DNA from 4 places in the Oceanobacillus sp. FSL W7-1293 genome. Region 1 is predicted to be linked to each of the others. Evidence: riboswitches for the same ligand, from Rfam matches in the RefSeq annotation. Region 1 holds a riboswitch; each other region holds the start of a gene.
The links. A riboswitch is a leader RNA that binds a small molecule or an ion and turns the genes downstream of it on or off. The one in region 1 is predicted to bind thiamine pyrophosphate.
Positions count from the first base shown of each region.

Region 2: it holds a riboswitch for thiamine pyrophosphate, as region 1 does, so the genes downstream of both, thiT (energy-coupled thiamine transporter ThiT) here and MKY65_RS11990 (long-chain fatty acid--CoA ligase) in region 1, are expected to answer to the same signal.
Region 3: it holds a riboswitch for thiamine pyrophosphate, as region 1 does, so the genes downstream of both, MKY65_RS21785 (acetylornithine deacetylase) here and MKY65_RS11990 (long-chain fatty acid--CoA ligase) in region 1, are expected to answer to the same signal.
Region 4: it holds a riboswitch for thiamine pyrophosphate, as region 1 does, so the genes downstream of both, thiW (energy coupling factor transporter S component ThiW) here and MKY65_RS11990 (long-chain fatty acid--CoA ligase) in region 1, are expected to answer to the same signal.

Region 1 covers NZ_CP150212.1:2,447,060-2,449,253, forward strand. The annotation lists gene MKY65_RS11985 (hypothetical protein) at 1-137, opposite strand, end outside; TPP riboswitch at 678-778, shown strand; TPP riboswitch at 866-975, shown strand; gene MKY65_RS11990 (long-chain fatty acid--CoA ligase) at 1,069-2,127, shown strand; gene MKY65_RS11995 (acyl-CoA reductase) at 2,114-2,194, shown strand, end outside.
Region 2 covers NZ_CP150212.1:2,762,204-2,764,397, forward strand. The annotation lists gene thiT (energy-coupled thiamine transporter ThiT) at 151-717, opposite strand; TPP riboswitch at 861-965, opposite strand; gene MKY65_RS13590 (M3 family oligoendopeptidase) at 1,030-2,194, opposite strand, start outside.
Region 3 covers NZ_CP150212.1:4,535,762-4,537,955, forward strand. The annotation lists gene MKY65_RS21785 (acetylornithine deacetylase) at 1-934, opposite strand, end outside; TPP riboswitch at 1,016-1,119, opposite strand; gene MKY65_RS21790 (MFS transporter) at 1,299-2,194, shown strand, end outside.
Region 4 covers NZ_CP150212.1:942,541-944,734, reverse strand. The annotation lists gene MKY65_RS04660 (LytTR family transcriptional regulator DNA-binding domain-containing protein) at 1-963, opposite strand, end outside; TPP riboswitch at 1,077-1,190, shown strand; gene thiW (energy coupling factor transporter S component ThiW) at 1,325-1,789, shown strand; gene thiD (bifunctional hydroxymethylpyrimidine kinase/phosphomethylpyrimidine kinase) at 1,823-2,194, shown strand, end outside.

The DNA.
Region 1 (2,194 bases):
CGTCCTTCTCCTTCCGACAGGCTCAGTACATCTGATGGAGGATGATCAGGCAGCATAGATTGAACAAAGACATTCGGCTCCTTTCCATATCTATATTCCTGATCATTATATAGTTCATCCCATTTATTATTTGTCATTAAAAGAGCATCTCGTTTCCTTTCTAAGCCAGCTGTAATAACATCATCATGATAAGAAGCTGGTATTTTATTTTCGCATATGTACTGATTTTTTTGAATTTGTCACTACCTTTATAAAAATAATTTTCATTTGTATCCCTCATCTCCGGTGATAAAACATGCTTCATCAATAAAATAGGTGAACTTGTATAAAGGTTTTTTTCACAAATCACATAATAAAATTGCTGGATTTCTTAGCTAGTTATTTATTTTTATAGGAATCCAATCTGTTTTTGAGCCGATTCATTTTCTATCACTCATTTGCTTAAATGATAGTTTGCTTTTTTCAAAAGTAGCAATGACAGTGCTGTAATCAGAGTGTTAACTATGAGTAAGGTAATACAGCTTCGTAATAAAAAAATAATTAACGAAGAAAAAGTTAAAATAAATAGGTAGCAATGCTCAGCGTGGGAGTGAAGATTAGGGCATATGATGAGTTCGAAAGGAAAAACAACTTGAATGACAAAACCAGGTATGTTTTAATTGAAAATATAATATCTTAATTTTCACTTGGGGAGCAATTTTTATTGCTAAGAGAGGGAACTCTACCCTTGGAATCTGATCTAGTTAATTCTAGCCTAGGGAAGTGATGGCTTGCTTAGTAATAATAAGCTGTATACACTTTCCATTCTTCTGAATTCGTTGAGTGAATTATGAAATGCTTTAATTATAATAGCTATAAAAATTTAATAAAAGTGTAGGGGGACCAGTGTTGCTGGTTGAGATAGGATCCGTAAGATATAGACCCTTTGAACCTGATCTGGTTGATGCCAGCGTAGGGAACATACGAGATTTACATTCTATTTAAGAAGTATTGTATGCACCCTGGGCTCGTAATGCCTAGGGTGTTTTTGTTTTTGTTATCAAAATTAGTTTAATGGAGGAGAATGTGTTGAAACAAGATATCCAGATGTTTATCGAAAGACCAGAAGAAAGTAAATATACGTTTAATGAGCTTGCTGTGCAACTATTTGGATATTTGTATAGAGAGAATGAAGCATATCAGCAATTTTGTAGACGAAATGGAATAGGTAGCAGACAAGTCCGTACGTGGAAGGATATTCCTGCTGTATCTACGGAAGCTTTTAAAAATACTTTCTTAAGCACGGTTCCGGAGGAGGATTGTGAGCGTATTTTTATGACCAGCGGGACAACTAGCAGGAAACAAGGAAAGCATTATCATGAGAATTTAGATATTTACGATTTTTCTGCACGAAACAGCTTTCAACAGTTTGTTAGTGAGGAGCAGCGTCCAATAGCTATTCTATTCCCGGATGAAGAGGAGATGCCAAATTCATCGCTTGCCCATTACTTGACCATGTTGCGGGAGTATCAGGGGACGAAGGATTCAAGGCATTTTGTAACACGTAGCGGATTGGAGGTACAGTCATTCATTCAATGGACGAAAGAATATAAGGATACGTCAGTGATTGTCCTCGGTGCAAGCTACAGCTTTGTTCATTTATTTGATGCGTTGGAGGAGATAGATCAAACGCTGCCTTTACATAAGGATAGTCTTATATTTGACACGGGTGGATTTAAGAATATTTCCAGATCCTTAGAAGAAGAGGAGTTTTATGAAAAGTTAGAACAAATTTTTCATGTGAAGCGTGAGAATATGGTGAACATGTATGGCATGACAGAATTATCTACACAGTATTATACAGCGATTGGTAAAGGACAAAAGCATATAAAGAAAAATCCGCACTGGATTCGTTTTAAAGTAGTTGACCCTGTAAGCGGGGAAGAAATGCCAAAAGGCGAAGCGGGTTTGCTTATTCATGTTGATCTGGCGAATATCAATTCAGTGCCGGCAGTGCAGACTAGTGACCTGGCGGTGGAGCATGAAACAGGGTTTGAATTACTGGGACGGCAGGCAAGCGCGGAGCCTAAAGGATGTTCATTATCTGCGAAGCAATGGCTGGAGGAACATAACCATGTCAACGGTTGAGTATGGCGGCTATCTGCCGCCTGAAGCAAAGAAGATGAAGATAGAGGAGCGTGTGCTTTCCTTTAAA
Region 2 (2,194 bases), 320 kb from region 1:
TTCTTTATTCTACCATTATTCACGTTCAACGCCTATTCCATAAGTAAATGTTAATAAAACTTAACAAAACTATCCAAATAAAAATAATGGTTTAAGAAAAACCTGAAGCAAGATGTGCTACAGGTTTTTGTGTGAGGGAGTTTTCTTTTGTTATACTTTTCCAACTAATGTTCTCGGCTGTTTATAAAACAGGAGGAACACAATAACAAGACTTAAAATAAAGGATGGAACCATATAAGATGAATTATATATTAATGAATAAAGCCACGCCGGCTGTCCTTCGACGGCTGAACCAAAGAAAACCATTCCGGCAATATAATGACATATAAAACGAGCAGCCGATCCCAGAAATACGCCAATTAAAATATAGACAAAGGATCTCTTTACCTGCTTGTTTTTCATGCTTTCGATAACCTGCTTCGAAAACACCCCGGCAAGCCCTACTACTGTAAAAGCTAATCCATACTCAATGATTCCCTGCACGGGATGCAGGATATAAGCTGTACCAGTTGCCACCTGTAATACTCCCCAAAGAAAACCAGATAACAAACCGCCTTTCAGACCCCAGCGAAAGGCTACAATGAAGACAGGAATCATTGCAAAAGAAACGGAGCCTCCTTGCGGCCAAAGCTTAAATCCTAACGGTAAAATATCCAGCAGTAATGCAAGTGCCGTAAAAATAGCTACTTCTACTAAAAATAGTGTTTTATTCTTCAATCGTCTCTCCCCCTTTTACATCGAACAATCTTTTTTAGACCACAAAAAAGCAATGCCAAGGGAGTCTTCTTGATGGCGGTATTCTTTAAAAAAATACATTTTAAAAGAATACCTTAAACTCCACTCACACATTGCTTTTATATCCATCAAAAAGTCCACAATCCCTACGCCAGCGCTAACTGACAGGTTCAAAGGGTCAGAACACAGAAAATGTCCACTCTCAGCCAAAGGCTCCCCTTGCAGGCTTTTTTTATTCACTTTTTTGTATAGGCTTAGTATAAATCACTTTCTAAAAAACCGCAATAGCCTCTTTTACTTTTCAACTCTCTTCGCTAACTCTAAAAATTCCCGCACATCCTGTTTACAGATTTCGATGGCATTTTCCCAAAACTCAGGCTTGGTCAAATCTACTTGCAAATGCTTTTCAGCAAGCTCTTCTACGGTCATTCTGCCGGTATCCCTTAATAAAGCAGTATATTTTGCCTCAAAATCTCCTTTATAATCCTTTGCATAAGCATAAATTCCCTGGCTGAATAAATAACCAAATGTATACGGGAAGTTATAAAATGGCACACCAGTAATATGAAAATGCAGTTTGGAAGCCCAGAAATGCGGATCATATTCAGACAGGCTTCCGCAGTAAGCTTCTTTCTGTGCTTCCACCATAAGTTCATTTAACCGTTCCGTACTGACCATACCTTGTTTGCGTTCTTCATAGAATTGTTTCTCGAATAAAAAGCGTGCATGGATGTTCATGAAGAAAGCCACACTTCGCGATACTTTATCCTCTAACAGCGTTAATTTTTCTTCATCTGTCGCCGCCATTTTCACCGATGCATCTGCTACGATCATTTCTGCAAAGGTCGAAGCAGTTTCCGCAACATTCATTGCATAGCCTTGATTCAAACCGTTCATATCGTTCATCACATACTGGTGATAACCATGTCCCAACTCATGAGCCAGGGTAGCTATATTAGAAGGCGTTCCGGAGTACGTCATAAAAATACGAGTTTGTTCACTGAGCGGAAAGCTTGTACAGAATCCTCCCGGACGTTTTCCTGCACGGTCCTCCGCTTCAATCCAGCGTTTTTCAAACGCCATTTGTGCGAAATCCGCCATTTTGGGACTGAAGCTGCGGAATTGCTCTACAATAAAAGCAGCTCCTTCATCATAGCTTTTCTTTTCCATTTTTGATTGAATCGGAGCATTTACATCGAAAATGCTTAATTTATCCAAATTTAACAGAGAAGCCTTTTGATGTAAGTAGTCTGCAAACAGGGATTTATGCTTTTCAATCGCTCCCCACATTGTATTTAATGTTTCTTCCTTCATTCGATTTTTTGCTAACGGCTCTTTTAAGACATGGTCCCATCCATAATGTTTATAGGTTTGCAGGCGAAATCCAGCCATGTGATTTAATGTCTGCCCAAATAAGTCCTCATTCGCTTTCCAGGCATTACTTATTCGCCGGAAAACA
Region 3 (2,194 bases), 2.1 Mb from region 1:
GATTATCCCGCATCCAGACATCCGCTTCAGCCGTCTTTCGTAAATGGGACTCAATTTCTGCAGCAACCTGCTCAGCAGTCTCATCGGGATAATAATGAACGGTAATCCACAGGCGGCATTCATCAGCAATAAAAGCAGCATGTCTGCCTCCTTCAATCACTGCCGGGTTGATGGTATTGGTTCCTGGGGGAAAGCCTGGATAGGATTTGGTCACTGCCCAATGTCGCTCCAGCTCCTGCAACACAGTAAGGAGCTTATTCATCTTTTCAATGGCGCTGGCCCCATTCATCCCGCCGCCTGCATGAATGAGCTGGCGACGTGTCCCATCATGGTGCGTGGACGGACTTTTCACTGTAATCCAGCCGGTAATAACGCCTCCTTGCCCATGTATTTCGCAATGACTTGTATCTGCAACAATGGCATAATCTGCTGTATACCCGCGTTCTCCGCATTGCTTCGTCCCTGCTTCCCCAACCTCTTCACCAATGACGGACTGCAGAATAACATCCCCGCCAAGGCGAATCTGGTGGTCATGCAATATGCGCATCGCAAATAAACACGCTGCCAGACCGCCTTTCATATCTGCTGCACCCCGCCCAAATAATGTACGCCCTTCCACTGCTGGCTGAAATGGTGCATGCTTCCAGTTTTCACCTTCCTCTATAGAAGCGACATCCACATGCCCATTAAGAATCAAGCTGTTGTATGTATCGGAAGCAGTTCCACGCAAACAGCCGACGACATTCGGGTCACCGGGATAAACCTCCCATTGTTCTGTTTCAAAATTCATTTCCTTCAAGTAGTTCGCAATATAAGCTTGGATAGCCTCTGTATTTCTTGCAGGCGGGGCTGGTGTTTCAAAACGAATCAAATCGCTGACAAGCGCTATTAATTCGTCTTCTCGATTTCGAATCTCCTGAATTAATCCATCCATTCAAAAACCTCCTTTCAAAGCACGCAAAAAAGCCGCCTCCTGATATAGAAAGCGGCAGAATAATTTGGTTCATTTACCTAAAGGCATATCCGCCCACTTCCCTCCGCTAGTACGAACTAGATCAGGTTGGTAAGGGTCAAGGCAATATACCTCTCTCAGCTTAATAAGCACCCCTAGTGGATCCATTGCGTATGTATTTATCCCTTTTAGATTACCATACAGTTTTGTAAGCGTAAAGCAGAATTTAAGGAAGGATGATTCTATACCCGCTTGTCTGTATACATATTGCTGTTTTTTTGCGCAATATCAATACAGATGAAATCCGGAATACGTTGTAACCTTCTTACAAAGGAGGTTACAGCTAGTGTACATAACTATCATAAAAAAAAATAAACGTGCCCGAAACTATCTGCTTGCTACTGCCAGTTCCAATTTAGGGAATGTGATGACTGGCATGGCTCTTTTATTTCTTGCTTATGATTTAACTGCTTCTAATGCGTATACCACGGGGATTGCTATCGCTCAAGTTGCTCCTTACCTGCTGTTCGGATTGATTGGAGGAGTTATTGCTGACTGGATTTCTAAAATGAAATGGTTGATTCGTATCGATTTATTTCGTTCTCCGCTTCTCATCGGGTTAGTTTTGTTAGACTTCTCCAATCAGCTTGCTTACTGGCATTTAATTATTGTAAGCATCTTGATTCATTTATGCGGATGCTTATATAATCCGGCGCATCGGGCAATTATCCCGCTTATCACGAGTGAAAGAGAGAGACCTGCAGTAAATAGTTTAACGGACACTGTAACACGGGGAATGACTGTTTTAGGACCTGTTTTCAGCATTATCTTCATGAATACTATTGGTGTGATCCACTTTTTCACGCTGGATGCACTCAGCTATCTATTGAGCGCGCTTTTTCTATCATTCATTCTTTTAAAAGAAGAGCAGACAGATAAAAAGCATTTTAATATATTCACAGCCATCCGGGAATTTGCTATATGGCTCCGTTCTCATAAAACCATCCGCTCCTTATTTGAGATGACAGCTTTTATTGTTTTCTTTAACACCTGGGTTTGGCAGGTTGGGCTGTTATTACTATTACAAGAAACGATGGCGAATGCAGAAGTATGGTACAGCGTTGTAACAGGATGGTTTGGAATTGTTGTTATTATTGTCAATTTGATTGTTCCCTATATCTTTAAACAATTCACGCTAAAAACCTACCTTCTCAGCTCCCTTATCTGGGGGACAGGCATTTT
Region 4 (2,194 bases), 1.5 Mb from region 1:
GTAGCTGTTTCTTGTCCAGGTAATCACTTCTCTTATTTTTTGAATATTCACAATATAGGAGCGGTGACAGCGAAAGAATCCTTGATGAGACAACCGCTGTTCCAATTCTTTTAAGGTAAGACCTGTAGGGAACCCCTCTCCTCGGGTATACAGATAGGATTGTCCATCCTGACTTTCGATATAATCAATCTCCTGCGGATCAAATAAAATAATTTTATCCTCTACTTTTGCGGAGATTTTATTTAGCTGGAAAGTTTGCTTTACTTGAATCGCTTCTTCCACTGTTTCTGCTGCATCTGTTTCAGTGGAAGTTAAACGTTCATTCTCCTCTGTTTCCACGTCCATTTGCTGGATTCCTTGCTCATCTAAACGGTAGACCGCATCCGCAATGGTGACAGCACTCTCCGTGCTTGTTGTTAAAATCAGTACCGCTTTGTGCTGTTTCTGCAGAAATTCGACAAATTGATGGAGGACCCGTTTCGTTTCTAAATCGACATTGACCTCAGGCTCTTCGAAAATCACAACCTCTGCTTCCTGCATTAAAATTCTGCCAAACTGGACACGCCGCTTTTCAGAGCGGTTGAGCTGATGCATTTTCAATCTTGCTTTTTCTTCCAGTTGAATTTGCAACAGTACTTCTTTTATAGAAGCCTTGCTTTGATATAAAGAGCCGATAAATTTCAAATATTCCTGTACCTTCAATCGTTCATAAATGCCCTCTTCATACCAGCAAACCCCTAAAGAAGAAACGTATTTCTGTCTATCCTCCTGTAATGTCTGGTGCTGAATTTGAATCGATCCATTCCGCACATTCTCTTTTCCAATAATCATCTGCAGCAACACCGCACGTATATTAACAGTGGATTGAATCGCCTTTATTTCTCCTGGTTTTACTTCTATATCTATTTTCGGAAATAAGGTCTGGTCTCCCTGACGATATTCCATTCCATTTATTCTTAACATGTTTCATTCCTCTTTCTATTGATAACATCCTTTATATGAGCTTGCAGTCTAATGATTATTTCATGACAAACCGTTGAAACTTTGATACAGTAGATTCAAAGATAATAATGAAAAGCAACTACTAGGGGAGCCCAACATCGCGGGCTGAGAGGGAAGCATGCTTACTTTCCGACTCTTACAAACCTGATCTGGCTAATACCAGCGTAGGGAAGTAGTCAATCAACATATGATTACTCTCAGTATACCAAATCAGGCTTCTCAATAAAGCCTGATTTTTTATTTTTACAAAGTAGTTACCTTTTCATTCCCCTTAAATTTGAAGGAGATGATGGGATTGAAAAACCGCACACGCCTGTTAACAATGATGGCTGTACTTGTTGCTATCGGAACGATTGGATCACAATTGCTCTGGTTTCCTGCCGGAGTTGCCAGAGCCTATCCTGTTCAACACGCTATCAATGTTATTGCCGGGATTATGCTCGGGCCGAGTCCGGCAGTCATTGTCGCATTGATGATCAGCCTGCTCCGAAACCTTTTAGGACTAGGAACCTTGGTTGCTTTTCCTGGAGCAATGATTGGAGCTTTTGTTGCTGGGGTATTGTATAAGAAAACACAAAAATATCCAATGGCAGCTCTTGGAGAAATTATTGGCACCGGGATTATCGGCTCTTTCTTTGCAGTTCCGATAGCCAATCTTCTTATGGGAAGCTCTGCGGGAGCATTTGCTTTTATTCCGCCATTTGTTGTAAGCAGTGTCTCTGGTGCATTGATTGGCTGGCTGTTAGTCAGTCGTCTTCCGGCACGGCAGTTTTCTTTAACAAAATAATTTACATTATTCTATCCAAGGAGGATTTTTATTATGAGTCAGGTTCGTTGTGCATTAACCATTGCCGGTACAGACCCTAGCGGTGGTGCCGGTATTCAAGCAGATTTAAAAACGTTTCAAGAGTTAAAAACCTATGGCATGTCCGTTATCACTTCCGTTGTAGCCCAAAATACGACAGGAGTCCGATCCGTGGAGCATATGCCGCTCTCCATGATTGAGGACCAGCTGGATGCAGTGATAGAAGATATGCCCATCCATGCTGTGAAAACAGGAATGATTGCAAGTAAGCAGATGATGGAATTAATCGTAAAAAAACTGGAGAAGGTTGATGCACCTTATGTCATGGACCCAGTGATGGTGGCTACCAGCGGGGATTCATTGATCAATGAAGAGGGGCGAAGCTTT